4 regions of the Bacillus sp. N6 genome follow, and region 1 is predicted to be linked to each of the others. Evidence: riboswitches for the same ligand, from Rfam matches in the RefSeq annotation. Region 1 holds a riboswitch; each other region holds the start of a gene.
The links. Region 1 has a riboswitch for S-adenosylmethionine ahead of ACUXVC_RS21435 (bifunctional homocysteine S-methyltransferase/methylenetetrahydrofolate reductase). Riboswitches for the same ligand answer to the same signal wherever they lie in the genome.

Region 1 (8,280 bases):
ATCTTCATCAGGAAGACCTGCATTTGGATAACAAGAAATGTAACACTCCGATAAATCAGATAGTGAACGAATATGGTCCCTCATAAACTCCGGACCAGTCGCACAATTTAACCCAACAGATAATGGTTTCATATGTTCTACTGATAAATAAAAAGCTTCAATTGTTTGCCCAGCCAGAGTCGTTCCCATTGGCTCAATCGTTCCTGAAATCATAATAGGAACCGTTTTTTTCAGTTCTTCAAAAGCAACTTGAATTCCAATATAAGCTGCTTTCACGTTACGCATATCTTGACTCGTCTCAACGAGTAATACATCAACTTCTCCTTTTAATAATCCTCGTGCCTGCCTTGTATAAGCCTCAATCAATTCTTCAAAAGTCACACCACCAGTAACACTAATTGCTTTCGTTGTTGGTCCCATCGCTCCCGCAACATATACTTCCTTACCGCTTTCTTTAACAGCTTGCTTCGCCAAAAGTGCTGCCTTTTCATTTAGTTCTTCATCTAAATGAGACAGCTCATAATCACTTAGTACAATATTCGTTGCCCCAAATGTATTTGTTTCAATAATATCCGCTCCAGCTTCAATATAAGCTTTATGAATCTTTAAAATAACGTCTGGTCTTGTTTCTACTAAATATTCATTACAGCCCTCGTACTCTTCTCCTCCGAAATCTTCAGCAGTTAAATCCTCTTGCTGAATCATTGTTCCCATTGCACCATCTAATATTAAAATGCTATTTTGTAATTTTTCTTCTATACACTTCATCAATTAATACCTTCTTTCACTTCTTGCTTTTCTCTTACATATTTAACAAGATGTTCTGTAATTTCATATTTTAAAAATGGTGTAATAAGATAAATACCATTAAAATATTTCATCGCTGCGTCGATCAATTCTTGCGAAATGCGAATCCCTTCCTCAATTGCCGCCTCTTTCGTTTCGTGTCCATCCATTCTCTCTCTTATTTCTTCTGGAAGAGTAATACCCGGTACCTCAAAATGAAGAAAATCTGCATTCCGCTTACTTACTAACGGCATAATTCCAATAAAAATAGGTTGTTCCAAATGCTTTGTCGCTTCATACACTTCTTCAATTAACGCGATATCGTAAATTGGCTGAGTTAAAAAATATTCCGCTCCAGCATCTATTTTTCGTTCCATTCGCTTAACCGCTGCTTTTAAGTGCCTCACGTGAGGATTAAATGCGCCGCCTACAGAAAACCTTGTCGCCGGTCCAATTGATTTCCCTAAAATTGAACGTCCATCGTTCATTTCTTTAATCATTTTAATGAGCTCAATAGAGGACAAATCGTATACAGAAGTTGCACCAGGAAAATCACCAACGCGCGCTGGATCACCAGTTAAAGCTAACACTTCTTCCATCCCTAACGCCGATAAACCTAACAAATGAGATTGTAGTCCAATGACGTTATGATCCCTACACGTTAAATGTGTCAATACCGGGATATCATGCTTCGTTAATAACGCACCCATTGCCATATTAGAAATACGAGGCGATGCTAATGAATTATCTGCTAGAGTAATAGCATCTGCTCCCGCTCTTTTTAAAGCTCTTGCTCCTTCAAAAAACCGCTGTGTATCTAACGTTTTCGGTGGATCTAATTCCACTACAACTGTCGTTTGTTTTTTCGCTTTCTCTGCTAGAGTGACGTGAGCCTTCGAACGTTTCTCATGCGTATGAACAACTTTCGGCCTTTGAATGGTGTCTTTTTCTATTACAGGTGTAACATTCGCAACAGCGTGCTTCATACTTTGAATATGTTCTGGAGTCGTACCACAACAACCACCTAATAACCGAATACCTTGCTCAATAAATCTCGGCGTCATCGCCTCAAAATAAGCTGGGCTTCCCTCATATACGTAACGTCCCTCCACATAATTCGGGAGACCTGCATTTGGGTATGCTGATAAATAGCCATTTTGCGGAATCGATATCATTTTGAAAGCCTCCGTCATATGAAGCGGCCCTAGTTGACAATTTAATCCAACAACATTTGCACCGTAATCTATAAGTTGCTTTAATATTTCATTGACATCATTTCCATTTTGAGTCGTACCTGCTTCATGTAACGCTAATTGAGCAACAATTGGAATGTTCGTTTGCTTACGCAATACTTTAACAGCATGAAGTAATTCAAATTCATCGTAAAAAGTTTCTAATAGTAATCCATCAACCTGTTCTTCTAGTAAAGCCCCTGCCTGTTCAAGTAGCATAAACTCCCTTTCCATATCAGTCGTTGTAACGGCTCCGATATGTTTCATACCACCAATTGTTCCTAAAATTGCATTTTTATCTGTCACAGATGCTTTCGCCAGTTTTACTGCCGCTCTATTAATTTCTGTAACTTGATTTTCTAAGCCGTACATACGTAATTTCGCCTCATTTGCTCCATACGTATTCGTTTGAATTACATCTGCTCCAGCAGCTACATATTGTTTATGAATCGATATAATTAAGTCTGGATCAGATACATTCAATTCTTCAAAGCTACTTTGCAAGCCATGTGAATGCAATAACGTCCCAACCGCACCATCACCTATTACAATTCCTTTTGATAATAAATCTAGTAATTTCACGAATCTCCCTCATTTCTATCAATATAAAAACCCCCTCTTCACTTTGAAGAGGGGGACATAATCGTTCCTCCTCTTATTATGCAAAACATTCGTTTTGCAGGTATTAGCACCGTTTCAAACATTTCGTTTGAAGGTTGCCGGGTTTCACAGGGCCTTTCCCTCCACCGCTCTCAATAAGAGTTGTCTTTATTATTTTATTTATGTAGCTAAAAGGAAATGCGTTCCCCTTTTAACAATGTTTGTTAATTTTTTAATAAATTTAGCATGCACAAAAGTAAAAGTCAATGACACTTGCGGAAAAATAAAAATTTTTCAAAATAAAGTTGCAATTCAATTATCTTTTGTTGTAAAGTTAAAAACATAATAAAAATTTCATACGAACATTCTTATCTAGAGAGGTAGAGGGACTGGCCCTGTGACGCCTCAGCAACCATTAACATTTTGTTAATAAGGTGCTAATTCCAGCAAATTGTGAAAGATTTGACAGATGAGAAGAAGACTCTATTCAAACCGAAAGCCTTCTTCTTAGAAGGCTTTTTTTATTTTATATTCACTTAATGTTTCAATTTAAAAAGGAGGAATTTTCACATGTCAACAATCGAAACAAAACTAGCACAAATCGGCAATCGCAGTGAAACTACAACTGGAACGGTTAATCCACCAGTTTATTTCTCAACCGCTTATCGTCATGAAGGAATTGGTAAATCTACTGGCTTTGACTATTCACGAACTGGCAATCCAACTCGAGGTCTTTTAGAACAGGCAATCGCAGACTTAGAATATGGCGAACAAGGTTATGCCTGTAGTTCAGGGATGGCGGCTGTTCTCCTCGTCCTTTCTCTATTCCGCTCTGGAGACGAACTTATTGTATCTGAAGATTTATACGGTGGAACGTATCGATTATTTTCTGAACATGAAAAAAAGTGGAATGTTCGATGTAGATACGTAAATACACAGTCTATTAAACAAATTGAGCAAGCTATCACAACTGAAACGAAGGCTATTTTCATAGAAACTCCAACTAATCCATTAATGCAAGTTACTGATATTGCTGCAGTCGCAACTGTAGCGAAAAGGCACGGACTACTTCTTATTGTAGACAACACATTCTACACACCTTATATACAGCAACCATTAACAGAAGGTGCTGACATTGTACTTCACAGCGCAACGAAATATTTAGGGGGACATAACGATGTACTAAGCGGACTTGTCGTTGCAAAAGGAAAGGAACTTTGTGAAGAAATCGCTCATTATCATAATGCATCAGGTGCAGTTTTAAGCCCATTTGACTCATGGTTATTAATTCGCGGTATGAAAACGTTAGCGCTTCGCATGAGACAGCATGAAGAAAATGCGAAAGCAGTTGTTGCATATTTAAATGATGAAGACGGGGTGACAGATGTATTTTATCCTGGAAGAGGCGGCATGATTTCATTTCGCCTTAAAGATGAAGCTTGGATTAATCCATTCTTACAATCTTTATCCTTAATTACATTTGCCGAAAGTCTTGGTGGTGTAGAAAGTTTAATGACTTATCCAGCAACGCAAACACATGCTGATATTCCTGAAGAAATTAGAACAGCAAACGGTGTATGTAATCGTCTTCTTCGATTCTCCGTTGGCATTGAAAATAGTAACGATTTAATTCAAGACTTAAAGCAAGCCATTACACTTGTAAAAGAAGGTGTAAGAATATGAGTTATTCTATAGATACACTCTTACTACACAACCAATATAAACATGACTCGCAAACAGGAGCTGTGAACGTTCCTATCTATAACACATCAACTTTTCACCAGTTTGATGTAGATACGTTCGGAAAATATGACTATAGCAGGTCAGGAAATCCAACTCGTGAAGCTCTTGAAGATATCATTGCTTTATTAGAAGGTGGAACAAAGGGATTCGCCTTTGCATCAGGCATTGCAGCGATTTCCACTGCATTCCTCCTTCTTTCACAAGGTGATCACGTACTCATTTCAGAAGATGTATACGGAGGAACTTACCGAGGGATAACTGAGGTACTCTCCCGTTACGGTGTTTCACATACATTTGTTGATATGACCAATTTAGAAGAAATAAAACAAAGCATTAAACCAAATACAAAGCTCTTTTATGTAGAAACACCTTCTAATCCACTTTTAAAGGTGACAGATATTCGCGAGGTTTCTAAACTTGCAAAATCTATTGGGGCTCTTACTTTTGTTGATAATACATTTTTGACACCACTATTCCAAAAACCACTTGAACTTGGAGCTGATGTTGTTCTTCATAGTGCCACAAAATTTATTGCTGGGCATAGTGATGTTACTGCCGGATTAGCAGTAGTAAAAGATGCAGAACTCGCTCAAAAACTTGGATTTTTACAAAATGCATTCGGTGCTATTTTAGGACCTCAAGATTGTTCTCTCGTACTTCGCGGTCTAAAAACATTACATGTACGCCTCGAGCATTCAGCTAAAAATGCCAATAAAATTGCACATTATTTACAAGAGCACGCTAAAGTACAAAATGTCTATTATCCGGGATTACAAACACATCTCGGATTTGATATTCAACAATCTCAAGCAACATCAGCTGGAGCAGTCTTATCATTTACTTTGCAGTCAGAAGATGCACTCCGCCAATTTTTATCAAAAGTAAAATTACCTGTTTTTGCAGTTAGTTTAGGAGCTGTAGAGTCAATTCTTTCTTATCCAGCAAAAATGTCACATGCAGCACTGTCGCAAGAAGCTCGTGATGAAAGAGGAATCTCTAATTCATTACTTCGGTTATCAGTCGGTCTTGAAAATGTTAACGATTTAATATCCGATTTTGAAGATGCCCTTTCTTATGTAGAAGAACCTGTAAATGCATAGAGAAAAAAGAAGATATGAGAATAGGTTTTCATATCTTCTTTTTATGCGATTTAGTTATATTCATTTGAATTTTTTTCTTTTCTTATAGTCCAAAAAATAAAAGTATATCATCTATTTCTAAATAATGGATTAATTGATATATTAAGAAATACAAAGGGGTGAAGATAATGGATACTTGTGCAGATATTTTAATCGTTATCGATTTACAAAATGGCGTATGTTATGGCGGAGAGCATTTATTTGATTTACAGAACTTACTAACAAAAGTAAATAAAAGAATTTCTTCATACAGAAAATTAAATAAACCAATCCTTTTTGTTCAACATTGTGATGATGATTTAGTACCCGAGAAAGAAATTTGGGCTATTCATACCGATCTTGATGTTCAAGAACAAGATTTTTTTGTAAGAAAAACACATGCAAATTCATTTTATAAAACAAACTTAAAAGAAATTTTAGATCAATTATCTGTAAATCCCATTGAATTTTGCGGTGCCCAAACAGAGTACTGTATGGATGCTACGATTAAGTTTGCCCACGGACTGGGATACGAAAACTTTATGGTACAGAAAACAACCTCTACGTTGAATAATCCTTTTATGTCCGCAAAAGAGACAATTGATTTTTACGAGAACATATGGAATCACAGATTTTTAACGTTGCTAAAAGATGCATTTTAGAATAAATGACTAATGACTTGATTATCCTAAGATTTATCAGCCGTAATCAAATATTTCATTATCACCATAAAGAAGCGAATTACATTCAGCTTCTTTTCTTTTAACCTGTTTTATATTCTATATATATCATTATAATTCCTTTGTCATATTATTTTAAAAATTTAGTATATTCATTTGAAAGAATAAGAAAATCATGATAAAATTGTGTTACAAATATATCTATATCTTTCAATTTTTAAAACGCATCGAAATTTTCACCCAAAAATGTCATTTTACAAAAACGTGCTAATTTACCTATTTTATTTACATCATGGTCTCTTTTCTTACAATTTCTTTACTTTAGGACTTTTTTTCTGCAACAACTATTTTCTTTTCTTTAAATTTTTGGTATGTATAGTATGGTATAATAGCTCACACGGAGGTGGAAAAGAACATGTTAGAAACCTTTCAAAAAGAATTAGAACTATATGAAAGTAATGCAGAATTATTAAAAGTGCTGGCTCATCCTGTTCGTTTATGTATCGTAAAAGGATTAATTGAGCGCGGTCCAAGCAACGTTTCTACAATGTACACTGGCTTAAACATGCCACAATCTACAATTTCACAGCATTTAGCAAAATTAAAAAGCGCTAAAATCGTTTCTAGTGAAAGAAAAGGATTGGAAATTTATTACAAAGTAGAGAACGAAACAATAATTCAACTCGTTCGCGTATTATTAGGTTAGGGACTAATAATCGAAGAAAAAGAACGTATTCTATATTTTTTATCTCATATCTTTAATATAAATATATATCATGAGAGGAAATATATAATACTACATAAGTCGTATTAAAAAACAAGACACAGTATATACTGTGTCTTGTTTTTTATATTGTTACATACCGCTCCAAATGTAAATGTTGCATATCTTTTGTATGTATAACAACATCAAACGCACTCCCTACTCCTCCATTCAAAATCATAGAACGAACTGCTCGATTTTGTTTTTGCGTTTCAGAAAAAGGATTCATATCTTGATGGCTCGTAAGCTGTTCTAATATCCCTGCAGCTAACAAGAACTCAGATTGTTTCTTATGCCATACTGCACTCATTCCTTGCATACTAAACATCTCCTTTAGCTCGTCCCAATGAATATGAGTAGTAAGATCCATTTCACCTGGATGCGCTAGTGGGTTACGTATTAGCTTATGCTGATAATAACCTCGCAAACTTCCTTCACGGTGTGCTGGATGCATCCATTCTTCTTTTGTGTATCCGTAATCAACTGTAATACATATACCTTTTTGAAACCATTTCGCGATTTCTTTTATATACTCCTCCATCACAATTGGTACTTCAAAACGTTGCCCTTCAGCAATATGAATATTATATTTCAATAAATATCGACCAATTCTTTTATCTAACGGCCTACATACTTCTGAAAGGTTTCCTTCCTCTGTATATGTAATACGCACTTCATACAACATACCATTTCTTTTCTCAATTATTTCAACAGGAAATGCATCAAACAACTCATTCGAAAAGAGAATTCCCTCGAAAGAATCTCCCATTTCACTATAGGAGGTATAGTACGATACATTAGAAAATGAGCCAAGTTGCTCCTGCTGTAATTTCCTATGAAAAGGGCTCACTTCAATCATTGAATAGTTTAAATCAATAAAGGTTTTTGGAGATAATTGCTTCCATTCTTGTAAAACATCATAGGCAAACTTTCCAGTTCCCCCACCAACCTCACAAATATTCGAAGCAACTTCACCATTTTCAACAAGACGAATAAAAAGTTTAGCAAAAGTTTTTGCAAAAACAGAGGATACATTGCTACTTGTAAAAAAATCCCCTTGTCTTCCAATCTTTTCACGTTCTTTCATATAATATCCATGACCTTCTGTATACAATACAAGGTTCATATACGTACTATATGAAATTGAATAATCCTTTTCTTTCCCCATCCATTCTCTTAAAATGAGCTCCATTCCCATAATGACTCCTTATTGTAAAAACGGATTATTTTCTTTTTCAAAACCAATGCTTGTTTCTGGACCATGTCCACATAACACCGCTGTCTCATCTGGTAATACAAATAATTTCTCTTCAATACTTCCAATTAATTCAGCAAAACTTCCATCAGGCAAATCTGTT
Region 2 (8,280 bases), 2.6 Mb from region 1:
TTTTTGTTACAGTACTTGCAGGATTAGCAATTTTCCCAGCGATTTTCGCATTAGGAGTTAAACCGACTGAAGGACCGGGATTACTGTTTATCGTCCTTCCAGCAGTATTTGCAAAAATACCATTTGGTCAATTTTTCTTTATTATGTTTTTAATTTTATTCTTCTTTGCGACTTTAACATCAGCAATTTCAATGCTTGAAATTGTAGTAGCATCTGTTGCGAAAGGTAATGAGAAGAAGCGTCCGTCAGCATCATTATTAATTGGTATTCTTATTTTTGCAGTCGGTATTCCATCAGCGTTATCATTTGGGATTATGAGTGACGTGAAAATATTTGGGAAAACATTCTTTGATTTAGTCGACTTTTCGGTAAGTAACGTATTGCTGCCGTTAGGAGTACTAGCTATTTCATTATTTGTACCAAATAAAATGAGTAAAGAGTTGTTGATGAAAGAATTAGAAGTGACGGAAACGAAGGGGAAAACGTTATTTAACATTTGGTTCTTCTTACTTCGTTATGTCATTCCGGTAACTGTAATAATTGTATTTTTAAATGTGATAGGTGTATTTAAAATGTTTGCATAAAAAAAGGCGGGGATCTCCCGTCTTTTTTTATGTTGTTGAATGTAATAGACGATTATACGTTTTATAGGCTGTGGTGACTGCGAGGAATGAACCGATTAAAAATAAAACTGATCCGCCAAATGTAAATATCCGGCCGATAAATGTCGCTCTAGCTTCTTCTATTTTTTGTTGTAATTGCGTATTCATATTGATCACCTCGTAAACTATAGGCATTTAGTTATAGTCTATGTAGAATGCCTATATTGTGTGAAGTGTAAATAAAAAACCTCGGTAGGTACCGAGGTTTTTTATAATCCGATATAAGGAGATGGGTCGACTGCGTTTGTCTTGCCGACATTCCATTCTCCAAGATGAAGTTCGAAGTGTAAATGTTGTCCGTATGATTGGCCCGTGTTCCCCATAAATCCAAGCTGATCGCCTTGTTTTACAGTTTGTCCATTCGATACAGAACGGCTATTCATATGAGCATATACTGTCGTATATGTTTTTCCGTTTATACGGTGAGATAAATACACTACGTTTCCGTAACTAGATGATAATTCTGAGCGAATAACAACGCCATCTGCAGCAGCGATAATTGGAACCGTTCCCGAAGCGGCGATGTCAATTCCTTTATGGTTATCTAAAGAACGTACACCAAATCCGGAAGTTTTTGATCCAGCTGCTGGTTTGATAAAGCCACCGATGTTTGTATCATGTGGTGTTGGAGCTGCTTGAGTTGCTTGAGCAGATTTAGTAGCTTGTTGTTTGCGAGCCTCTTCTGCCTGGCGAGCTTCTTCCGCTTTACGAGCTTCTTCGGCCCGTTTTTCTTCTTCAATTGCTTTTTGCACAGCTTGACGTTGATTTTCTAAAATGCCTTTGGATTCTTCTAATCCTTCAATCTCTGAATCTACTTTTGCTACTTTCGTATGTAGATCGTTAATAAGAGTCTGTTGCTGCTGTTGGTTATTTTGTAATTCTTGTTGTTTTTGTTCTAGTTTTTGCTCAGATTCTTTCAGTTGTTGTTCTTTTTTCTCAACAGCTTCTTTTTCTGTAGTTACAGCATTTTGATCAGATGTTTGTTTTTTTACAATATCTGTATCGTTGTTTAATATTAAACTTACGGAGTACATATTATCAACAAGATCAGCAATGTTTGTAGAGTTTGTTAATACTTCTGTAATGATATTTGTACGCGGTTTTTCTTGCATAGATTGTAATCGTTGTTTAATAACTTCCTGACGTGTATCTATGTTTGTTTGTAATTGTTCTATATGTTTCTTTTTGTCAGTAATTACTTGTTGTGTTTTGCTAATTTCTTTTTTTGTATCGTTTAATTCAGCCTCGTTTTTATTAATAGAAGTAGTTAATTCATCGATTTTCTTCTGTAATTCTTGAATTTCTTTTTCTATTTGTTCTTTCTCGACTGATTTATTTTGTAAGTCACTTTGTTTGCCTTCTAATTCAGATTGAATGTTAGATAATTTATCTTGATTTGTTTCAGCGTATACGGGTGAAAGTAACGGGGAAGCAAAAATCGTTCCTGCTGCTAAAACACTAAACGCTGCAAATTTCTTTTTCATAGTTGTCTGACTCCTTTCCCTATGAATGTTATATATCATAAGAAGAAGAGTGTCTATCGTTGTAATCATAATGTAAAGAAAACTTTATAAAATTGCTAAGTTTTGTCGGAATTTATCATTTTTCAACTTTAATTGTCATAGTACTTACATTTTATTTATGGCTGTAATAAAGGTATATTTTGGGATTAATCTGTAAAATACAGGAGGAAAGTAATAGTTTTTATGGGGTGAAATAGTACTTAGAAAGCTAATAAAACACTAGTAAGGAATCGTTCTCATGTGAGGTTTTCTAACATGGGTTTATTTTTTGTCAAGAAAATTATTTGCATTCGGGCAAAGTTATTTTGTTGTCAGATTTTAAATTTTGATTTATGATTTTTAACAGGGACAAAATGTAGTGAATTGTCGAATAATATGTAATACTCTTAATTTCTTAGTTTTATAGAGATAGAATGAGAGATAGAGTGACACATCGAAGAGGGGGTTACAACAAATATGAAAAGAATAGGACTTGCATGGCAAATATTAATAGGGCTTGCGCTTGGTATTGCGGTTGGGGCGATTTTCTTTGATAATCCAGCTGTTGTGAAGTACTTACAACCAATTGGTGATATTTTCATCCGATTAATTAAAATGATCGTTGTACCGATTGTTGTAGCAAGTATTGTTGTTGGGGTTGCTGGTGTTGGCGATGTAAAAAAACTAGGTCGACTAGGCGGAAAAACAATTATTTACTTTGAAATTATTACAACAATTGCAATTATTGTTGGTCTATTAATAGCGAATATTTTCCAACCAGGAAAAGGCGTAAATATGGAGCAGTTAACAAAGACAGATATTTCGAAATATACACATACGACAGAGCAAGTACAAAGTCATTCATTTGCAGATACGTTTGTAAATATTGTTCCAACAAACATTATGAAGTCATTGGCTGACGGAGATATGCTTGCTATTATCTTCTTCTCTGTACTATTTGGTTTAGGTGTAGCAGCAATTGGTGAAAGAGGAAGACCAGTTCTTCAATTTTTCCAAGGTGTAGCTGACGCAATGTTTTATGTAACAAACCAAGTTATGAAATTTGCACCATTTGGTGTGTTTGCACTAATTGGTGTTACAGTTTCTACATTTGGTCTTGCTTCATTAATTCCATTAGGGAAATTGCTAATTGTCGTATATGGGGCAATGATCTTCTTCGTCGTAGTTGTCTTAGGACTTACAGCGAAAATATTTGGAATTAACATTTTCCAATTCTTTAAGATTTTAAAAGACGAGCTGATCTTAGCGTATTCTACAGCAAGCTCAGAAACAGTTTTACCAAAAATCATGGAGAAAATGGAGAAATTCGGTTGTCCGAAAGCAATTACATCTTTCGTTATTCCGACAGGTTATTCATTTAACTTAGATGGATCAACTTTATATCAAGCAATTGCGGCTATTTTCTTGGCGCAAATGTACGGTATTGATTTATCTATTACACAACAAATTACATTATTACTTGTATTAATGGTTACATCAAAAGGTATCGCAGGTGTACCGGGCGTATCATTCGTTGTATTATTAGCGACACTTGGTACAGTAGGTATTCCACCTGAAGGTTTAGCGTTCATTGCTGGTATTGACCGTATTTTAGATATGGCTCGTACAGCAGTTAACGTTGTAGGAAACTCTTTAGCAGCTGTAGTTATGTCTAAGTGGGAAGGTCAATATGACGCTGAAAAAGGACAAGCTTATTTAAAAGAGATTTCTGAAAAGGGTCAAGCTGCTTAATTATAATATGAACAAGCTCTCACATAATATGTGGGAGCTTTTCTGTATATAGAAGAGGAGTATACATAATGAAACGTAAATATGGTGACGGTTCTTCGTGGAAAAGACTAATAGAAAAGAGTTATAGGCTTAAGCAAGTGGAAGAGGGAATGCTCGGAATACTGGATATAAAAAAGGTGAGAGATCCTAGTTGTAAAGAATATGATGGTAAAGAAATTTGTATTGCAAGTGATGGGTATACGTGGGTTCAATATTTCATTAATGGAAAGAACTTTGCGATTACAGCTATGTTAGATGATAGGCACAATTTAGTGCAATATTATATTGATGTGACGAAAGAATATGAAATAGACGATCGTGGTTTACCGTATTTTGATGATTTATATTTAGATGTAGTATTATTACCTAGCGGTAAGGTGTATGTATTAGATGAAGAGGAGCTAGAGGATGCTTATAAAAGTGGCGATGTCACGAAGGAAGAGTATGAGTTAGCTTGGTACACTACGAAATGGATATTAGCAGCAATAAAAAATAGTGAATTTTATTGGATTTCAATATTGGAAGAAGAAATCGAAAAGTTAAAATGATTATTGTATTCAAATTTTTGTATAATTACCAAAAAAATCTATACAAAAAATAATTGACTTTTGTTTTGTAAGCGAGTAAAGTTAGGGAAGAAATTATTATTAAAAAATAAATATGAAACCTTCTTATAAAGAGAGGCGGAGGGACTGGCCCTACGATGCCTCGGCAGCGGACTCGATTTCAGAGTGCTGTGCCAAATCCAGCAAGCATGTGCTTGAAAGATGAGAAGAGCGTTTCTTATAGATGTATAAGACCTCTTCTCATCGGAAGAGGTCTTTTGTTATTCATTAGAAAAAGGTTGAAACTAGGGAGAGATGGTACTTTGAAAGAAACGAGAGGAAATGGTTTAGCTTTATTACCACTTGGGATATTTTTGGCGCTATTTATTGGTTCTGGAATTATTACAGGTGATTTCTATAAATTGCCGATACTTGTAGCAATTTCAATTGCTGTAGGAGTCGCTTTAGTGATGAATCGTAAAGAAAGTTTTAATGTGAAAGTCGAGCGGTTCGCTAAAGGTGCAGGAAATCCGGATATTATGATTATGGTATTAATTTTTGTGCTTGCAGGTGCATTTTCTGAAACGGCTAAAGGAATGGGCGGAGTAGACTCAACTGTTAATTTAGCGTTAACTATTTTACCGCCAGGATTTATCGTAGCTGGAATCTTTGTTATTGGTGCATTTATTTCATTAGCAATGGGAACTTCAATGGGAACAATTGCAGCATTAGCGCCGATTGCTGTAGGTATTAGTGGTCAAACTGATATCTCAATTGCGCTTGCAATGGCTACTGTTGTTGGGGGAGCGATGTTTGGTGATAATTTATCATTTATTTCAGATACAACAATCGCAGCTGTTCGTTCACAAGGAACAGAAATGAAAGATAAGTTTAAAACGAATTTTTTAATTGTGTTACCAGCGGCTATTATTACAATTGTACTATTAGTAATAGTTACTTCAGGAAGTGACACGCAAATTAAAGCACATAGCTTTGATTGGATAAAGATTTTACCGTACGCAGGAGTACTTATTACAGCGCTACTTGGCTGGAATGTACTTATTGTATTAACTGGTGGAACTGTATTATCTGGTGTTATCGGTCTTATAGATGGAAGTTACACGTTAGAAAGTTTCTTTAAAAGTGTAACGACTGGAATGGGCGGTATGATGGAGTTAGTATTACTTGCTATATTAATTGGCGGTATGGTTGAATTAATCCAATATAATGGTGGTATTCAATATTTAATGAATGTATTAACACGTAATATTCGTTCGAAAAAAGGTGCAGAATTTGGTATTGCTGGTTTAGTAAGTATGACGAATATGTGTACAGCGAATAATACGATTTCGATTATCTTTACAGGCCCGCTTGCAAAAAATATTGCAGATCAATATGAAATAGACCCTCGTAAATCAGCGAGTGTATTAGATCTTTTCTCATGTTGTGTACAAGGATTAATTCCGTACGGTGCCCAAATGTTAACGGCAGCAGGATTTGCAGCGTTATCTCCGGTTGAATTGTTGCCATATGCATTTTATCCAATCTTAGTTGGAGTATGTGGGATTGTTTCTATTTTAATTGGATTTCCAAGATTTTCGAAAGTAGCTGAGAAAAAAGAGTATCATAAAACAGCTTAATTTAATATGAATGTTAGTAATTAAAAAAACGTGCAGAGAATAAACTCTGCACGTTTTTTTGCGTAAAGGGCTGAATATGACTCGGTCTTAAGTCTGAGTTAAAAACGGTTCTTAAGCTCGTTATGGAAAGATGAAAAAATAGTTAAGATAAGAGTATCAAATCGAAGGGAGGCAAGCACAAGATGAAACAATTTCTAGCGTTTATCGCAGCCGGTATTTTGGCTTTAATTGCTCTTGGTAGTCTTGCTGGTATTGTAGGATTCGCAATCGGAGCAGGAGTTGTATATTGGAGCTATAAATCATTTGTGCGAGCTAAGTCATTTTTTGGAAAGTTAGCTTGGGGTATTGTTGGTTTAATCGGTTTATCCATTGCGCTTTCTCATTCACCAGCATTAATCGGTATCGCTGCTTTAGTGGTTTTATACTACGGATACCGTGAGTGGAAAAAAGAAAAAGATGTAGTTGTTGAATCTGCTCCAGAAAGTTCTAAACCATATAGCAACTTTGAAGATGAGTGGAACAAATTAATGAAAAACTAAAACAATAAATCAAATTATAAATAAAGTAGAAGAGAGGAAGATTTATAATGAAACAATCTTTATTCGGACGTGTACGCGATGCAATTTTAGCTGATTTTCATAACGTGTTAGATGAGAAGGAAAGAAAAAATCCAATTGCGATGTTAAACCAATATTTACGTGATAGTGAGCGTGAAATAACAAAAATTGAGAAGTTAATTGAACGTCATAAAACATTAAAATCTAACTTTGCTCGTGAGCTTGAGCAAGCACGTTATTTCGTTAACAAAAGATCAAAGCAAGCTATCATTGCTCAAGAAGCAGGCGAATTACAATTGCACGAACGTGCGTTAGAAGAGGTAGCTTATTATGAAGGGCAAGTAACTCGATTAGAAGAAATGTATGCAGGTGTTGTAGAGCAAATTGATGAGTTAGAGCGTCGTCTTTCTGAAATGAAAAATAAATTAAAAGAAATGCACGCAAAGCGTATGGAACTAATGGCACGTGAAAATATGGCACATGCAAATCGTCGTATGAATACTGCGATGCATAAAATGGATGAAAATAATCCGTTCTTACGATTTGAAGAAATTGAAGATCACATTCGTGACTTAGAAACTCGTATGAATGAAGAACATGAGCGTGACACATTTGATATGAAAATTGCAAAACTTGAGCGTGAAATGAAAGAAAAGAATGATGTATCGTTAACGAAAGAGTTAACAAAATAATAGTAGTATATTATAAAACAGGCTTATGATATAGTGATAGGAGAAAAGGTGTTGGAAAGCAATGCCTTTTCTTCTATGTATATGTGACAAGAAGGGGGGAGCTGAAATGAAGAAACATTTTTCAAAGACACAATTAATGGGGATGCTCCTCATCATATTTGGATTCGGTCTTTTTCTTGATATGATACTTGGACATTTTGAACCAGGTGGTCTCATTTTTGCATTTATTATGCTTATGTTTGGAAGGCATTATCGTAAAAAGAATCGTTATGTACGGGGAAATGTATTTTTATTTGTTGGTGGTATCGTATTTTTATTCTTCTTATTTTCATCAGCAGCATTTGTTCTTGTCGTATTTGCTTGTTTAGCTTTAATTGGTTATCAATTGATTCAACAAGGGCATCAGCAAAAAGCAATGAAGGTTGAAATTAAAGAAAAAGGGATTATAGACGAAGAGAAGCAAATATATCGTACAGAACCATATTTGAAAAATATGTTTGTAGGCAATGTACGAATGATGGATCATATTTATGAACTTGAGGATATTAATGTTCAATACGGTGCTTGTGATGTGGAAATAGATTTAACTACTGCTATGATTCCAGAAGGGGAAACGGTAATTGTTATTCGGGGTGTCGTTGGTAATATTCGTTTATATGTGCCATATGATATTGAACTTTCTTTAAATCATTCTGTTATTGTCGGACGTGTGCTCTTGCCAGGTCATGAAGAGACAGGGTTTAACCGCAATGTTACATTTAGAACAGAGCAGTATAAAGAGGCTCCTCGTCGTATTAAAATTATTTCTTCGCTTGTCGTAGGCGACACGGAAGTGAGGAAAGTATAATGAAGAAACAAAAAAATATTTCGTGGATGTATATTCGTTATTCT
Region 3 (8,280 bases), 1.1 Mb from region 1:
TGAGTAAAGCCCCTTTAACAATATTAGGGGGCTTTTTGAATTTCTAAATATTTAAGGTTACGTCACATTAACATCAAGTTAAAAGTAAATTTTAAGGATAAATCTATAGAGGATATTTTATAGTGAATCAAGATCCTTTTACAAAGTTGTAGGCATTAAACTCCTACGGCTTTTATTATACTTTATTGAAGTAAAAAGTCTCTTCAGAAAATCTAAAAGGACCTTTTTAGATTTTTAAATACATGACCTACTGATAACTGGGGAGTGTAGAGAATATATATTTGATTTTTAAACAAATATGACAAATTACATGTGTAAGTTAGGTCGATCTTTATCGTAGATTAAAGGGACTTGAATAAAGTTCTTTTTTATTTGTAATCAAATCCCAGAGTGGCCCCTAACCTAATACTGGGAATCGTCTCCTATCCCCTTATACGCTAAGATATTTTTGGAAGTAAAAAACCAAACTTAGACCCCGAATTTGCTTTAACGTGAGGAGAGTCTAATGTCGACTGTCAGAAACGTGCGACAAAAGTCTTAAAAGAATTATTAAACACCTATCGAGGACAGAAAATAGTATTAGGCACTCATGGAGCTGTAATGAATTTGATGTTGTATGAGCTTAGCTTGATAGCGATGGGGTATCGCCAACAAGACTCGAATTTTGCACGCTAAGCAAAAAAACAATAAGCTGTCCATATGGACAGCTTATTTACATAATTCTTGTTATTGGAAGTCGTTTTGAAATTCTATATGTTTACTTTTTTCTTGTTCTTACGAATAAACCACAACACCACAGTTAAAAATAATAAAAAGCTCAGTAAAAAGAGCGGTATTTTTTGAATAAAGAAAAATCCTTTCCAAAAATCTAACCTAGTACTATCAGGAGAATCTGTTGCCATCCCACCTATAAAAAAAGACAACGGAATAGTAAGTATATTTATCCCTAAACCGATCATTACGAATGATAGATTTTTACTCCAGATTTTTGGTAATGCAGCCATAATAAATAAAACTAATGCAGTAACAATTATAAGAAACAGTACTCCAAAATAAAATGCAAAATATAAAAAAATTCCCATAATCCCCCTCCAAGACTTTAATTGTACCATCAATAAGGGCAATTTTGGATGAATATGATATTCGTATATAGTTAACACAACGCCCCATTATCGGTAGCAAATAATTTCATAGAATCCTTGTATGTACAGGGGTTCTTGTTTTTTGTCTATGTATCTCTTATATAGGATTTTATACATCATTGATATAGCGGGGATATGAGGGATCCTCGCTTTTCTTTTTTTCATAAAATTTTGTATGAAAACAGTTGAGTTATAATGCTTTATGCTGAAAAATAAAAACTTTTCTTTGAATTTGAAAAGAAGGTGTTACTTTGTCAAGTGTTGAAGAAAATGAGATAGCAACTTTTGCTACAGATAGTGTAGCGGATACAGAACACGAACTTCATCACATGAGGGTCATCCGAAATCGGTACTTGAGTTAATTGTCAGCTGAGGTCTTTGGAATTGAATTGACGGGTAACTTTAACAAAATAAGGAGTACAATTAAACAGCCTAAAATATGCAAGTTTTTATGCGGAACTGCTTGCGTATTTTGGCTATTTTTGCATTCGTAAAAGATACTGCTATAAGTAAACAGCATTTTTGAATTGCAAAATACCCCCATGACATCAATAGTATAAGTACCAAAAAACGATAATAAAAACTGTCTTCATCAGTTTCTACTCCTTATGTGGATCATAAAGTTATTATCCCGTTTATTGTGGGCTGACTAAAGTTTCCCTTTATCTCTCCGTCTCAAAAAACTCAATCCACTCCCCATCAGGACCAGCGAAGAATATGTAACGTGTTCCATCTGGTAATGTTTCGATTTCTTCTCCTAGTAAAAAGGTTACGCCGTGTTTTAGTATTCTTTCAATTTCATCCTCTAATGAATCTACCTTAAAGCAAATGTGATGTACTTTTCCTTCTGCTGGCAAGGAAGAATTGTAGCCTTCAATGAGTTCGAGTATCGTTTCTTTCGATTCTTCCACACCTAAAAAAGCGAGTTTTAAATCTGGATTCGGGTGCCCCATACGTTTAAGGAGCTGTAAGCCGACTACTTCTTCATAAAATGAGATAGATGCTTCTAAGTTTGCAACCATAAGTCCTACGTGTTCAATTCTTCTAACTGGCATGTAGATTCCTTCTTTCTGAAAATTATATACAATATATTATTGAAAATTAAGAAAATAAGCAAGATAAAAACCTTACAAATTTTAGCGTGTTGTATGGTATAGTGAGAAAGTATGTTTGGGGAGAAGGAAGGAGATTATACGATGAATACAACTACTCAAACTCCTTCATTATCAGAAACGATGAAAGAGTGGCATTATGCATTAGCATATGAAATTAAACATTGGAAAACGATAGGTGGTAGTAAAATTTCTATCATGAACGGTCGTTTTTTATATACAGATTATGAGAATACAGTGTATATATTTCAGCTTATTTCGGAAGTAAGCTTACCTGAAGGTTCACCAATTCGAATTGAGTTCGATGGTGAGGAAGCGACAGGAGAAGTATTATCTGTACATGGATTAGAAATAGAACTGAAATTAAATGATTATATACAAGGTGAAATAAGAGAAGCGGTTTTATACAGTGAACCGTGGCAACTTTTAGAGCAACTGCAAGAGCGATTGAAAGAAGCACGTAAAGATAAGCTGAAACGTAATCGTATAAAGCGTCTTGTTGATGGGACGAGCAGTCCGAAACATATTGAGAAGATGAAAAATCCAAAAAATGAACTGGCATATCGTTCGTTTTATAATCCGACAACGTACGTATGGGGACCGCCGGGAACAGGGAAGTCTTACAATTTATCACGTATTATTTCGGCTCATTATCAAAAAGGAAAATCGGTACTTGTGTTAGCTCATAGTAACGCGGCAGTAGACGTATTAATGAGTGAAGTAACGAAGCAAATTGAAAAGAAAAAGAAATGGACGCCTGGCGAAATTGTTCGTTACGGTTATAGTCAGCATGAACATATACGAAATCATGAAACGTTACTTGCATCTAAGTTAGTTGAAACGACGAACGGATCATGGGGTGAGGAAAGACTCTACTTAGAAGAGTCACGCCAAGATCTTCGTGAAAAAATCTTATCGTATAAAGCAACATCTGCTGATAAGAAGCGTATACAAGAGATTGAAAGTGATCTTCGAAAGCAAAAGGCTAAAATTAAAGAAGTAGAAAAAGAGTATATTGAAAATGCGAAAGTAATTGGTGCAACTTTATCGAAATGTGCCATTGATTCACTTATTTATGAGCGTACATTCGATTTAGTTGTCGTAGATGAAGTGAGTATGGCGTTCGTTCCGCAAATCGCATTAGCTGCTTCACTTGGAAAACGTATCGTCGTTTGCGGTGATTTTTTACAATTACCTCCAATTGCGATGGCAAACCATGAACTCGTTCGCAAATGGCTTGGGGAAGATATGTTTTACCACGCTGGGATTGTTGATTCTGTAAATAAATCAGAAGCGCATCCGAACCTATTTATGTTGCAGGAACAAAGACGTATGCATGCGGATATATCGAAGTTTACGAATTCATTTATTTATAAAAACAGAGTATATGATCATCCGTCTGTTTCAGAGCGTAAAGAACTTGCGCAATTGCAGCCGTTCGCAAATGAAGCGAGTGTTTTATTTGATACGAGCCAAATGGGAGCTTTTTCGTTAAAAGATGCTGCTTCTGGTTCACGTTTTAACATTATGTCTGGTTTAGTAGCGATGCAAATGATGTTAATCGGATTGTTAGACGGTGTTCAGTCGATTGGTGTTGTGACACCTTACAGGGCGCAGTCACGCTTTTTATCGACGTGTATTAGAGAAATGTTGCAGAGAACGAAATATCAAAACATACCAGTTTTAGCGGCGACAGTTCATAAGTTCCAAGGTTCTGAAAGAGATATGATGATCTTTGATACAGTTGACAGTTATCCGCAGGAACGACCTGGCGTATTATTCTTTGATCACAAAAACCATCGCCTCGTCAATGTAGCAGTGACAAGGGCGAGAGGGAAGTTCATTCAATTATCAGATTGCCATTATATGCGTAAAAATCTTTCTAGAAAACAAGCGTTATCGCAATTAACAGCTCATATAGAACGTCATGGAGATGTGTATGATCGCACGACATCGAGACAATTGTGGGAACGGAAAATTTCGAAACGTTTACGCTGGTTTATGGAAATGAATCTTGAAGAGCCGAAAGGGCTATTAAAAGATATTCTAGCCGCAAAACGAAAAATTATTATTTCACTTCCAAGTACAAAACAAGTGGATAAGCGAGTATGGCAAGCGTTAATGCGTACAAATGCACAGATAACAGTTTATAGTGATGGACCAGTTCCACTGAAAAATGTAAAGTTACAAAGACAAAATAAAGCATTCCCGTTTATCGTAATTGATGATGAAATCTTCTGGGCAGGCGCACCGCTCACATCTCAAATGATATTTGAAGGTAGTACGGAATTTCCGTACGTATGTGCAAGACTGCAAGCACCAGAAACAATTGGTGTATTAAAAGGATTTTTAGATAATCGGTAAATTCGGATAGGAATTCCTTGACTTTTACTTGGAATGAACTTAGAATAAAAAATAATTTAATATAATTTTATGAAAATTCTTATCACGAGAGGTGGAGGGACTGGCCCTATGATACCTCGGCAGCGGATTCGTTATGAATACTGTGCCAATTCCAGCAAGGTAACTTGAAAGATAAGAAAGAAGCTCATTTTGACTGTATATACAGAAGCCTCTTTCTATCTTTTAGAAAGAGGCTTTTTTACGTGAAAATAAAAGGAGGAAGAACAATGGGAGCGACAGGAGTAACGTCACAAAGAAAAACAATTGAAGAGAGTATCGAAAGAAATAAGGAAAAGTACATAGAAACAAGTCATGATATTCATGCGAATCCAGAGATTGGTAACCAAGAGTTTTATGCATCTAGAACGTTAAGTTTATTGCTAGGCAGTGCAGGATTTCAGTTGCAGCACAATATAGCCGGACATGAAACGGGATTTATCGCGCGAAAAAGCTCTGGAAAACAAGGGCCAGCAATCGCATTTTTAGCGGAGTACGACGCTTTACCAGGACTAGGCCATGCGTGTGGTCACAATTTAATCGGCACAATTAGTGTTGCAGCAGCAATTGCATTATCAGAAACGCTTGAAGAAATTGGCGGGGAAGTTGTTGTGTTTGGTACGCCAGCAGAAGAAGGCGGGCCAAATGGTAGCGCGAAATCAAGTTATGTAAAGGCAGGTTTATTTAAAGACATTGATGCGGCGCTTATGATTCATCCGAGCGGAAAAACAGCGACAACGAGTCCTTCACTAGCAGTCGATCCACTTGATTTTCATTTTTACGGAAAAACAGCTCACGCTGCAGCTTCGCCAGAAGAAGGGATTAACGCATTAGATGCGGTTATTCAGCTTTATAACGGTATTAATGCACTTCGCCAACAACTTCCGTCAGACGTGAGAATTCATGGCGTCATTACAGAGGGAGGAAAAGCACCTAATATTATTCCTGACTATGCCGCAGCAAGATTCTTCATCCGCGCAGCAACGCGAAAAAGATGTGCAGAAGTAACAGAAAAAGTAAAAAACATTGCTGAGGGAGCAGCGTTAGCAACAGGTACAAAAGTAAAAATTCATCAATTCCAAAATGAAATCGATGAATTACTCGTAACAAAAACATATAACGATATCGTAGCGGAAGAACTAGAACTATTAGGTGAAGATGTAAATCGTAAAGAAAGAGTAGGGATCGGTTCAACCGACGCAGGAAACGTAAGTCAAGTCGTACCGACAATTCATCCGTACATTAAAATCGGACCAGATGATTTAATTGCACATACGAATGAATTTAGAGAAGCAGCACGTTCAGAACTTGGAGATAAAGCATTAATTACATCGGCAAAAGCATTAGCAAATACGGCGTATCGATTAATTACGGAAGAAGGGTTGTTAAAGAAGGTGAAGGAGGAGTTTAGAGAGGCGCAGAGGAATCAAGGGTAAGGGGATTAAAGTGCTCTTTTCAAAGAGTAATCTAATTAATAAGTAGAGATACAAAAAGAACATTGAAATATCAATGTTCTTTTTTGTTTACTAGTCATTGATTTTGTTGGTTTTTCTCAAGAAAGAGAAACTTTTACTGTTAGTGAGGATAATACGTATCCCTTTATCAAAACGACAATTTCTCCTCAAATTCACTCTTTAATACTATTAAAGGAGATGACAAGCCAAATTGCATTAAGGAGTCTAAAAATGCAGCGAGGGAATCCATCGAATCGCTCATGACCTTCATCATATAATTAAATTCCCCACTAATTCGAAATAAATCTGTTACTTCAGGAGCTGCATTACAATACTGGATAAAATCAGAGCATTGGCTCGTTTTAAACATGATGAATGCTTGAATGTTTTTATTAATTTTTGCAGGCTCAAATTTCGTTCGATAAGCCGCTATAACTCCTTGATCTTCAAGCTTGTTAATACGTTCTTTTACAGCAGGTTGCGTCATGGATATAATTCGTCCTATTTCTGAAACAGAAATTCTCGCATTTTCATACAACAAGTTCATAATTTTATGATCGATTTCATCCAGTTTTACGGCGTTTTGCATTGTGTAGCCTCCTTATTTTTGTTTTCTAAAGTAAATTACGAATTATAACTATAATATCATAAGCGAATGGACTAAATTCCCTATAAATCTATATTTAAAATGATTGGTGTTTACATGAAAATATAAGTATAGGTTTTTATCAAACGGAAATTTAGGAAGGATGGAAAAAATGAAGAATCTTGATGGAAAAGTAGCGTTAGTAACAGGAGCGAGTCGCGGAATTGGCCGTGCGATTGCGATGAGATTGGCGAAAGATGGAGCATTAGTTGCGATTCACTACGGTCGAAATAAGGCAGCTGCAGATGAAACGATTAGTGAGATTGAATCTAATGGAGGAAAAGCGTTCTTAATTGAAGCTGAACTCAATTCAATTGATGGTGTCAAAAAGCTAGTAAAACAGTTAAAGAATGAATTACAAATAAAAGTTGGTACATCAGAGATTGATATTTTAGTAAACAATGCAGGGATAGGTACACAAGGAACGATTGAAAATACGACAGAAGAAGTTTTTGATGAAATTATGTCTGTAAATATGAAAGCACCATTCTTTTTAATCCAGCAAACATTACCATTAATACGAGCAGAGGGCCGCATTATTAACATTTCATCAGCTGAAGTAAGGCTTGGTTTTACAGGCTCAATTGCATACGGCTTAAGTAAAGGTGCGCTTAATACGATGACACTGCCTCTAGCTAAACACCTTGGAGAAAGAGGTATAACAGTGAATACAATTATGCCTGGATATACGAAGACAGATATCAATGCAAAATTGCTAGATAATCCAGAAATACGAAATTTTGCTACAAACTCATCTGTGTTCGGACGAATAGGGCAAGTTGAAGATATTGCAGATGCAGTAGCATTCCTTGCTTCTTCTGATAGCCGCTGGGTAACGGGGCAGATTTTAGATGTTTCTGGTGGGTTTTGTTTATAGGGGCACTACTCCATACCTATCAAGATAATCAAGTAAATTACTAGTTATGAAACGATCCTTGTTTCATAACTAGTAATTTATAGAAAGGTAGGGATGATAAAGAAGTCTATTAAAACGTGATTTTTTCGCTAGGCAATTTGAATAAGGGGGCTATTTTTCATTATTCGTAATCTAAAATAATCAAATTTTATTTTACAGTAACAATAAAACAAAATTATTGACCGCATGGTACAAAAAGGGTATTCTATTCATGTTATCTTTAAAATGAGAGGAGGATACGATTGAATAAACGCGGCAGACCTCGAGAGTTTGATTATTCCTCAATTGTAGATGTTGCAATGAAAACATTTTGGTTAAGAGGATATGAAGGGTGTTCTACACAAGATTTATGCAGTGATACAGGACTTGGAAAAGGAAGTTTATACAATACTTTCGGTAGTAAACATGAACTGTATAAACAAGTATTAGAACGCTACCATGAAATTGGGATTAGGGAACAAAGGAAATTGTTACATACTTCAATTCCAGTTAAAGAACGATTAAGTAATTTTTTTGAATGGGCATTGAAAGAAGACTTTGAGAATATGGATCAAAAAGGATGTTTATTGATTAATGCCAGTATAGAACGTGCTAAAAACGATTTAATGGT
Region 4 (8,280 bases), 1.4 Mb from region 1:
TACTAGGCCTCCGTCATCAACAACCGGAATAATCCAAGCTGGTTTTCCGTATACGTTATAAATGACAGGCATTGTCCCATGCCATTTCTCTCTCTTAAAGGAATTATCCACTACTTCTGTAGCTGCTGAACCATCCATAATCCCCTTCACTTCTTTTCCATTATAGTAATATAGCTTGCCTGTGCGTGCATCTACTAATGAATAGCCTAGGGCTGAATCTACTCCTTCTTTTGGAGAAGTAAAGTCTGTAAAATAATACAGTGTTCCATCTTTACCAAAGATCGGGGTCACGCCTTCTTTCGTTCCCCACTCAGTCGGAATTTTCATATCTGTTTGTGAGAATTTCGTATTCCAAAATCCGTGAATATATTTACCAAAGTACGTATTTAACGTAGATGCAGTCTCATGATTTAATACACCATCAACAAATTTAGGTGCCTTTCCTTTATCATATCTTTTCACTTCACCTGTTTGTGCATCTACTACGACAACACCTTCTACCTCAAATCCAGATCTTCCTGAAATAAATTCACCATACGTCATTGTATAATATGGTTTTCCTTTATCATCAACCTCAAATTTAGGTTTTCCTTTAAAGATTAAATTTGGTTCTGCTTGCCTTACCACACGCTCTAAATTATTACCAAAAAACATGCTTGGCACATATTTCATTTTATAACCGAGGTGCAGTTTCGCTTCCGCATCAGGATTCGTACCTGACATCGTTACATACCCTGGAATTGTCTCAGCTTTACGCGCTTTAAAAAATCCTGAAACTTCAATCGGCGCTACATATAAAGCTTCGCCGTTTACCATTTGTGGCGTTAATTCTCCTAGCTCAAAATAAGCTACTTTCGGAATATCACCAAATACTTTTTTCATCTTATTCTCCGCTGTCTTTGGCGGCACTGTAAACGGCTGATCATTTTCAGTAAATGGCTCTGAAATATCTTTCTCTATCTTAACAACAGAATCATATTTCTTTTGCGAGATTACTATATCGTGCAAATAACCAAAGTAGCCGTAACTTGCGAGTAAAATAAACATTAGAAGTCCTTTTAATGTACCTTCTAATTTCCCTATTTGATCTTGTGAAAATAAAACAAGCCCAATTAAAATTGCTACTGCAACAGAATAATGAGTAAGAATCGAGTCTACTCGATCATCAATTAGCCAAAAGTATTCATAGATTGCAATACCTATCCAAAATAAAACAGGAATAACTAAAATAGATGATTTCTTACCCTTTACAACCTTCTTATCTCCCTTCTTATCCACTGCTCGAAGCTTACTACTACTTCTTGTCCATGGAATCAAAAACAAAGTAAGAATAGCTAAAACTACAAATTTCATCAAAGGCACTGTCCCCTTTTCTTTTGTATTCCCTTTTAGTATAGCAAATAAAGGGTATTAAGGTGAAAATAGGAATAGTTATATTTTTTTACTACTTAATACAATCCCGCTCACTACATATAGAATAGATGCAATATAAAAAATTGTACCGATCGTAAAGAAATCTACTAAATATCCCGTGGCAATAACCGCTACTGCTCCGCCAATGGATGTCCACACATGGTATTTTCCAATCTCATAACCAGCCTTTTCCTGCGCCACCTTTCGTGCTAATGAAGTCTTCTCAGTATTACGCTGCACAGCACCTAAAACTCCCATTACAATTTGAAGAATATACACATGCCATACTTCCGTGGCAATCGGAAAGCAAAGCATTAAGATTGCCATGGACCAAGCGTATATGATTAATAATTTTTTATCACCTACTTGATCAGATACCTTTCCCACTAGTGGATATACAAGTGCTGATGTTAAAGCAAATAAGCCATACGCCCAGCCAAATTGCGAGAAGCTATTTCCAACGTTTCGAAGTAATAATATATAAAAAGGAAATACCATACTTCCTGCCATCATGATAATACTTTGCGAAGCCACAAATCTTCTATATGTCATTTCGTATACTCCCTATAAAATAAATTAACAAATCTCTCTTCTGAATCTACTTCCTTCTTTTTCTTAAGAAATTCTTCAATACGAGGATATGCCCTTTTTAACTGCTCTTTCGTTGGATAAGAATAGTACGGCAAATAGTAACTACCGTTATGCTTTAAAGTAACATCAATCATCTTCCGAATGACATCCTCTGTTTTCTTTATCTCACTCTCTGAGCGTCCCTGGTTAATCAAAAGAACCAGCGCAAACATATCATCTTTCGCATAGGACAAAACTGCATTTTCATTCTTTTCCACGTAACGAATCGTAATGTTGAGTAAATTAAACTCTTCTTCATTTAATGCGTTACGTAAATCATCTATATACTCCGTGAAAGCATCTATAGGCACAAAGTATTCTTGTAACACTTCGGTCCTATTTGGATTTTCATATTCCATAAAAGCACTATCTGATCTCATAACATTATTACGCGTCTCATACTTTCCATCTGTACGTTCAAAATAACCTCTTTGTATATCCCAAAATGTATTCTTTCCCCAATCACTATAACGTGATAACCCAAGTAAAAATTTAGGTGCAGCTATAATATTTTCTTCCTTTAATTCACTGTACTCTTCTCTCATATTTTGATTTTGTGCCAAAGTATAATCCGTCACATACATCTCTTTTAAAAATGAATTTGGAGCAACAGAAATACGCGCTAAGTGCATACGAACATTCTCATCTCTTTTCACTTTCTCTTTGAAATAAGATGCGTATTCTTTATAATCTATCATTCTTGTGTGCATTTCATATAATTCATCATCTGTTAACTTCAGCGTCACATCTAAAATAACTCCAAATAAACCGTAACCCCCAATGACATATGGAAATAACTCTGCATTTTCTTCTCTACTTACATTACGTATCGTGCCATCTGCCATTAACAATCTAAATGAATCTACTGTATCAATTAGTGCCTCATGACGAATATCACGCCCATGTACATTTACACTTAATGAACCACCAACAGTAAAAATATTTTGAGACTGCATGACCTGTACCGCAAGGCCATATGGATTTATTTTCTTCTGAATATCATTCCACGTGACACCACTTTGAACTGTAATACGCTTCTTCTCTGGATCGAATTCTAATATTTTATTATATCCTTTCATATCGAGCATCGTGCCATTCGGATAATATGTCTGTCCTCCTTGGCTATGTTGCATGCCTGCAATGGAAATTTTCTCTCCTGAAACTTTTGCATCTCGCACTAATTTTATTAACGAGTGCTCTTCCGTAGCACTTTCAACACGTTTTATTTTTGTCGGAAGCAATTTACCTACATCACTCATAATAGGATGATCAATTTGTTTTTTATACGTATGTACAGACGTTGCAAGCAAAACCGTATATGCGACAATGACCACTACTATCTTTCTTTTTTTCAAAGGACACTCTCCTTACTAGCAACAAAAAGAGATACCCGTTCTTTCAGGTACCTCTCTTGACAGTGATTACTTTGCTGCTGGCAATTGTATTGGATCAAATTTATCATACGATGTAAACTTCGCATCCGTAATAATGTGCGCTTTATCCTCACCATTGCTACTCATAACCATATCTATCTTTGCTGATTCATATTTAAAATCTTTTGTAATAATATATTCTCCATCTATTTCTTCTATCTTTGCATTTTGGCCTTGTAGCATTTGTTTCTGCTTTTCATCCATACTAGCTAACATACTCTCTGTCTCTTGCCCTTTTAATGCAAACTTCAGCTTATAATTATCTCCACTTTTCTCCATCTTCACTTTATTTAAAATTTCCGATGGAATCTCTAAATTATCTACCATTCCTTGAGTTGCATTCATTCCGTTAGCATTTAATTGTTCCTCTGGTACAGACATCACTTCACCCGTATTAGGATTTTTCAACTGACCAGCAATTTTGCCACCCACATCATAAACAACAACCTCTGTACCAGAAACATTCATTTCAGAACGAGAATTTTTTTGCTTCGGCTCTAATTGCATTTTGGCCTTTATTACATTCATCTCTGTTCCTTCAGCCTTTATTCCCACATCATATGTCATCGTTACATTTTCTTCGTTTTTAAAAGCTTCATTCGCTTTATTGAAAACATCCTTCGCTGTTAATTCCTTTTCTTTCTGCACAGCTTCTTTTTTCGGCTCATCAGTCTTTTTTGTTTTCTCATTACTACACCCTACTCCTAGACCGACTGCAAGTACTAAACTTGAAATTAAAATAAATTTTTTCATAACGTCCCCTCCTTCCCAAAAATAATATCATCTCTTTTCCTATGAAATCTATATAATTCGTAATATTCTTCTTTAAATTTATTTCCTATATAGCAACATGTTTGAGAAAAAGTTTAAATATGATGTAAATAATAACAACTCATTTCAGGAGGTCATTATGAAAGCTATTATTTGCACAAAGTATGGACCACCTAATGTTCTCCAGCTTCAAAATATAGAAAAGCCTAAACCTAAGAAAAATGAAGTATTAGTTAAAATTCACGCAACAAGTGTATCGACTGGAGATTGTAGAATACGTGGCTTTAATAGCCCCCTCTTATTTTGGATTCCTATGCGGATCATATTAGGTTTCAGAAAACCGAGAAAACCTATACTTGGCGTAGAGTTATCCGGTGAAATCGAAGACATTGGATCAGATGTAACACAATTTAAAAAAGGAGATCCAGTTTTTGCATTAACAGAACTAAACCTTGGTGGTTATGCGGAATACACATGCGTGCATGAAAGTGGATTAATAGCATTAAAACCTACCAATGTGACATATGAAGAAGCTGCCGTTATTCCTTTTGGCGGAACTTCAGCATTGCACTTCCTTAGAAAAGGACAGATAAAAAAAGGGCAACGAGTACTTATATACGGCGCCTCTGGGTCAGTAGGGACAGCTGCCGTACAGCTTGCTAAATACTTCGGGGCGACTGTCACAGCCATTTGTAGTAGTTCGAATTTCGATTTAGTAACAGCTTTAGGGGCAGACAACGTAATTGATTATATGAAAGAAGATTTTACTAAGCGGGGCGATCACTACGATATTATATTTGACGCAGTTGGAAAATATAAAAAGTCTCTTTGTACAGATGCATTAATGCCTAATGGAAAATATGTATCTGTGAACGGAATGATGGCAAAGGTCAGTAAAGAAGATATGAACCTACTAAAACAACTAGCTGAAACAGAAAAGCTAAAACCTGTTATTGATAGAACTTACCGATTAGAAGAAGTTGTAGAAGCCCATACGTATGTAGAAATGGGCCATAAGAAAGGAAATGTTTCGATTACCTTAAAATAAAATATATTCTGAAAATATAATTGACAATTCTTTTTGTAAGATTTACTATTAGTACCATATTCAAAACTACATACACATACTCTTATCAAGAGTGGCGGAGGGACTGGCCCGATGATGCCCGGCAACCGAGCTTATGACGTATAAGCTAAGGTGCTAATTCCTGCAAAACGAGTTTTCGTTTTGGAAGATAAGAGAGGAATCTATTTCGTCTATTCGGCACCTCTCTTATTTTTGGGAGGTGCTTTTTATTTTGGAACGTATATGAAGGGGGATTTATAGATGAAAAAGGTATTATTAAGCATTGTAAGCGGAGCAGTATTATTATTAGGCGCATGTAGCGCGATTTCAGATAAAGAGGTAAAAGCATTAGACGAGAAAAAGATTACTGTCGGTGTAACAGGTGGACCACATGAACAAATTTTTGAAAAGGTAAAAGAAGTTGCAGCAAAAGATGGTCTGGAAATTGACATAAAAGTATTTAATGATTATGTAGCGCCAAACGTATCTTTAGATGAAAAAAGCCTTGATGTAAATAGCTACCAAACGAAATCGTATTTAGATGTATTTAAAGCTGAACGCAATATGAAATTAGCTGAAGTATTTTCAACAGTAACATTCCCTATGGGCGTATATTCTAAAGATATAAAAGATGTAAAAGACTTAAAAGAGGGCGATGCAATTGCTGTACCAAATGACCCAACGAATGAACTTCGAGCTTTAAAATTATTTGAAAAAGCAGGGGTTTTAAAAGTTGATCCAAAGGCTACAGAAAAAGCGACTGCAAAAGATGTAATTGAAAATCCAAAAAAATTAAAGATTGTCGAATTAGAGGCATCTCAATTACCAACGCAACTAAGTGAAGTGAAAGCAGCTGCAATTAACACAAACTTTGCATTAGGTGCAAAATTAAGTCCAGCGAAAGATTCTATTTTCCGCGAAGGAAAAGATTCACCATATGTGAACTGGGTTGTTGTTCGTACTGAAAATAAAGATGATGCCGTTGTAAATAAATTAAAGAAAGCTTATCAATCTAAAGAAGTAAAAGAGTTTATCGAGAAAAAATTTGATGGTTCAGTTTTACCATCTTGGTAGGAGCTGACGATAATGATTGAATTAAAAAACATATCCAAAGTATTTACAACAAAAAAAGGGAATGTTGAGGCTCTTAAGTCTACTTCCCTTAAAGTAGAAAAAGGCGAGGTATTTGGAATCATTGGGTATAGTGGCGCTGGTAAAAGTACATTGATTCGATGTGTAAATTTATTAGAAAAACCAACGACAGGAAATATCATTGTAAACGAACAAGACTTAACAACGTTATCGACAAAAGAACTAGCAAAAGCGAGACAAAAAATCGGAATGATCTTTCAAGGATTCAATTTACTTAAAACTGTTAGCATCTATGAAAACATTGCATTACCTTTACGCCTTGCTGGTATTCCAAAAGTGGAAATTAAAAAAAGGGTAGAAAAATATTTACGCATTGTCGATCTTTTCAATCGAAAAGATGCTTATCCAAGTGAACTTTCTGGCGGTCAAAAACAGCGCGTTGCAATTGCACGTGCACTATCACATGAGCCTGAAGTGTTATTAAGTGACGAAGCAACGAGTGCTTTAGATCCAGAAACAACTGATTCTATTCTTGATTTGTTATTAAAGATTAACGAAGAAATTGGAATTACGATTTTACTCATTACACACGAAATGAACGTTATCCAACGTATATGCGACCGCGTTGCCGTTATGGAACATGGATCTGTAGTCGAAAGCGGGACTGTGAAAGATATTTTCACAAACCCACAACATGTAACAACGAAGAAATTTGTAAATAGCGCCTTTGCAGCTAAAATTCCAGAAGAGGTACAGAAAGAACTACAGAATACTGGAGAAATTGTAACACTTTCATTTATTGGCACTACTTCAGGTGAACCTGCCTTAGCTGTTGCCACAAAACGTTTCCAAGTGTATCCGAATATTTTATCCGGTAATATTACGCAGTTAAAACATGAAGCATATGGGAAACTAGTCGTTCATATGCAAGGAGAACAAAATGAAATCCACCGTGCTTTATCATTTTTACAAGAGCAAGGAATCATTGTAGAAGGAGGTAGAACAGATTATGGGAAACAAGTCCTTTTTGGATGAATGGGGTAAAGTCATATGGGAAGCCACAATTCAAACCTTTCAAATGACATCTATTTCATTACTCATCTCAATCCTTATTGCACTGCCACTTGGCGTCACACTTGTTTTAACGAGACCTGGTGGGCAGCGTGAAAATAAAATCATCTATCCTATTCTTAATACAATTATTAATATCATTCGCTCTCTTCCATTTATCATTCTATTATTCTTCATCTTACCTTTTACAAAGTTTCTAATGGGAACATCCATTGGCGTACAAGGTGTTATCGTACCTCTTGTCGTCTTCACAGCTCCTTATATCGCACGTTTAATGGAGACAGCTTTACTAGAAGTCGATCGCGGTGTCATTGAAGCCTACCAAGCGATGGGAGTCTCTACTATAAAAATCATTTGGCACGTCATGGTTAAAGAAGCTCGTCCCTCCCTTGTACTTGGATTAACAATCGCAACAATTGGCTTAATTGGCGCAACAGCAATGGCTGGCCTTGTGGGTGCTGGCGGGCTAGGGGATTTAGCATACCGCTTCGGACATTTACGCTACGAGCCTGAAGTAATGTATGCAACTGTCTTTATTTTAATTATCCTCGTTCAAGGATTACAGTCTTTAGGAAATGGTGTTGCACGAAGACTGAAGAAAGATTAAAAAAGAAGGTATCTCCCCAGGGGGAGATACCTTCTTTTTATCCCGCATTAACGGGCAGTAAAAGCCCGATTGGTTCAACTAATAATCAGTGGGTGATGAACCCCCCCACTGATTAAAGTTTCACTTTACCTTTTAAATCCACCTTCTGAATGAATAACTTGCCCCGTAATCCACTCAGCTTCTTCACTTACTAAAAA

Region 2: linked by a shared signal. The riboswitch ahead of ACUXVC_RS07275 (Na+/H+ antiporter NhaC family protein) and the one ahead of ACUXVC_RS21435 (bifunctional homocysteine S-methyltransferase/methylenetetrahydrofolate reductase) in region 1 are both predicted to bind S-adenosylmethionine.
Region 3: linked by a shared signal. The riboswitch ahead of ACUXVC_RS15895 (M20 family metallopeptidase) and the one ahead of ACUXVC_RS21435 (bifunctional homocysteine S-methyltransferase/methylenetetrahydrofolate reductase) in region 1 are both predicted to bind S-adenosylmethionine.
Region 4: linked by a shared signal. The riboswitch ahead of ACUXVC_RS01010 (MetQ/NlpA family ABC transporter substrate-binding protein) and the one ahead of ACUXVC_RS21435 (bifunctional homocysteine S-methyltransferase/methylenetetrahydrofolate reductase) in region 1 are both predicted to bind S-adenosylmethionine.

The regions. Positions count from the first base shown of each region.
Region 1 covers NZ_CM127843.1:4,164,315-4,172,594, forward strand. The annotation lists gene metH (methionine synthase) at 1-768, opposite strand, end outside; gene ACUXVC_RS21435 (bifunctional homocysteine S-methyltransferase/methylenetetrahydrofolate reductase) at 768-2,600, opposite strand; SAM riboswitch class I at 2,671-2,780, opposite strand; SAM riboswitch class I at 2,984-3,094, shown strand; gene metI (cystathionine gamma-synthase/O-acetylhomoserine thiolyase) at 3,189-4,301, shown strand; gene metC (cystathionine beta-lyase) at 4,298-5,461, shown strand; gene ACUXVC_RS21450 (cysteine hydrolase family protein) at 5,629-6,141, shown strand; gene ACUXVC_RS21455 (ArsR/SmtB family transcription factor) at 6,575-6,865, shown strand; gene ACUXVC_RS21460 (class I SAM-dependent methyltransferase) at 7,008-8,120, opposite strand; gene ACUXVC_RS21465 (MBL fold metallo-hydrolase) at 8,130-8,280, opposite strand, start outside.
Region 2 covers NZ_CM127843.1:1,390,665-1,398,944, forward strand. The annotation lists gene ACUXVC_RS07250 (sodium-dependent transporter) at 1-584, shown strand, start outside; gene ACUXVC_RS07255 (hypothetical protein) at 612-770, opposite strand; gene ACUXVC_RS07260 (murein hydrolase activator EnvC family protein) at 872-2,146, opposite strand; gene gltP (glutamate/aspartate:proton symporter GltP) at 2,642-3,916, shown strand; gene ACUXVC_RS07270 (DUF402 domain-containing protein) at 3,985-4,503, shown strand; SAM riboswitch class I at 4,624-4,729, shown strand; gene ACUXVC_RS07275 (Na+/H+ antiporter NhaC family protein) at 4,824-6,140, shown strand; gene ACUXVC_RS07280 (lmo0954 family membrane protein) at 6,323-6,679, shown strand; gene ACUXVC_RS07285 (PspA/IM30 family protein) at 6,727-7,389, shown strand; gene liaF (cell wall-active antibiotics response protein LiaF) at 7,496-8,236, shown strand; gene ACUXVC_RS07295 (sensor histidine kinase) at 8,236-8,280, shown strand, end outside.
Region 3 covers NZ_CM127843.1:3,084,630-3,092,909, reverse strand. The annotation lists partial or broken gene ACUXVC_RS15915 (histidine phosphatase family protein) at 457-615, shown strand; gene ACUXVC_RS15910 (hypothetical protein) at 750-1,082, opposite strand; gene ACUXVC_RS15905 (VOC family protein) at 1,805-2,197, opposite strand; gene ACUXVC_RS15900 (AAA domain-containing protein) at 2,309-4,618, shown strand; SAM riboswitch class I at 4,695-4,796, shown strand; gene ACUXVC_RS15895 (M20 family metallopeptidase) at 4,885-6,090, shown strand; gene ACUXVC_RS15890 (Lrp/AsnC family transcriptional regulator) at 6,257-6,697, opposite strand; gene ACUXVC_RS15885 (SDR family oxidoreductase) at 6,867-7,631, shown strand; gene ACUXVC_RS15880 (TetR/AcrR family transcriptional regulator) at 7,913-8,280, shown strand, end outside.
Region 4 covers NZ_CM127843.1:171,072-179,351, reverse strand. The annotation lists gene ACUXVC_RS01035 (DUF3981 domain-containing protein) at 1-1,353, opposite strand, end outside; gene ACUXVC_RS01030 (MFS transporter) at 1,432-1,965, opposite strand; gene ACUXVC_RS01025 (FAD-binding oxidoreductase) at 1,962-3,398, opposite strand; gene ACUXVC_RS01020 (DUF6612 family protein) at 3,465-4,229, opposite strand; gene ACUXVC_RS01015 (NAD(P)-dependent alcohol dehydrogenase) at 4,387-5,295, shown strand; SAM riboswitch class I at 5,375-5,489, shown strand; gene ACUXVC_RS01010 (MetQ/NlpA family ABC transporter substrate-binding protein) at 5,575-6,387, shown strand; gene ACUXVC_RS01005 (methionine ABC transporter ATP-binding protein) at 6,400-7,440, shown strand; gene ACUXVC_RS01000 (methionine ABC transporter permease) at 7,415-8,083, shown strand; gene ACUXVC_RS00995 (SDR family oxidoreductase) at 8,209-8,280, opposite strand, start outside.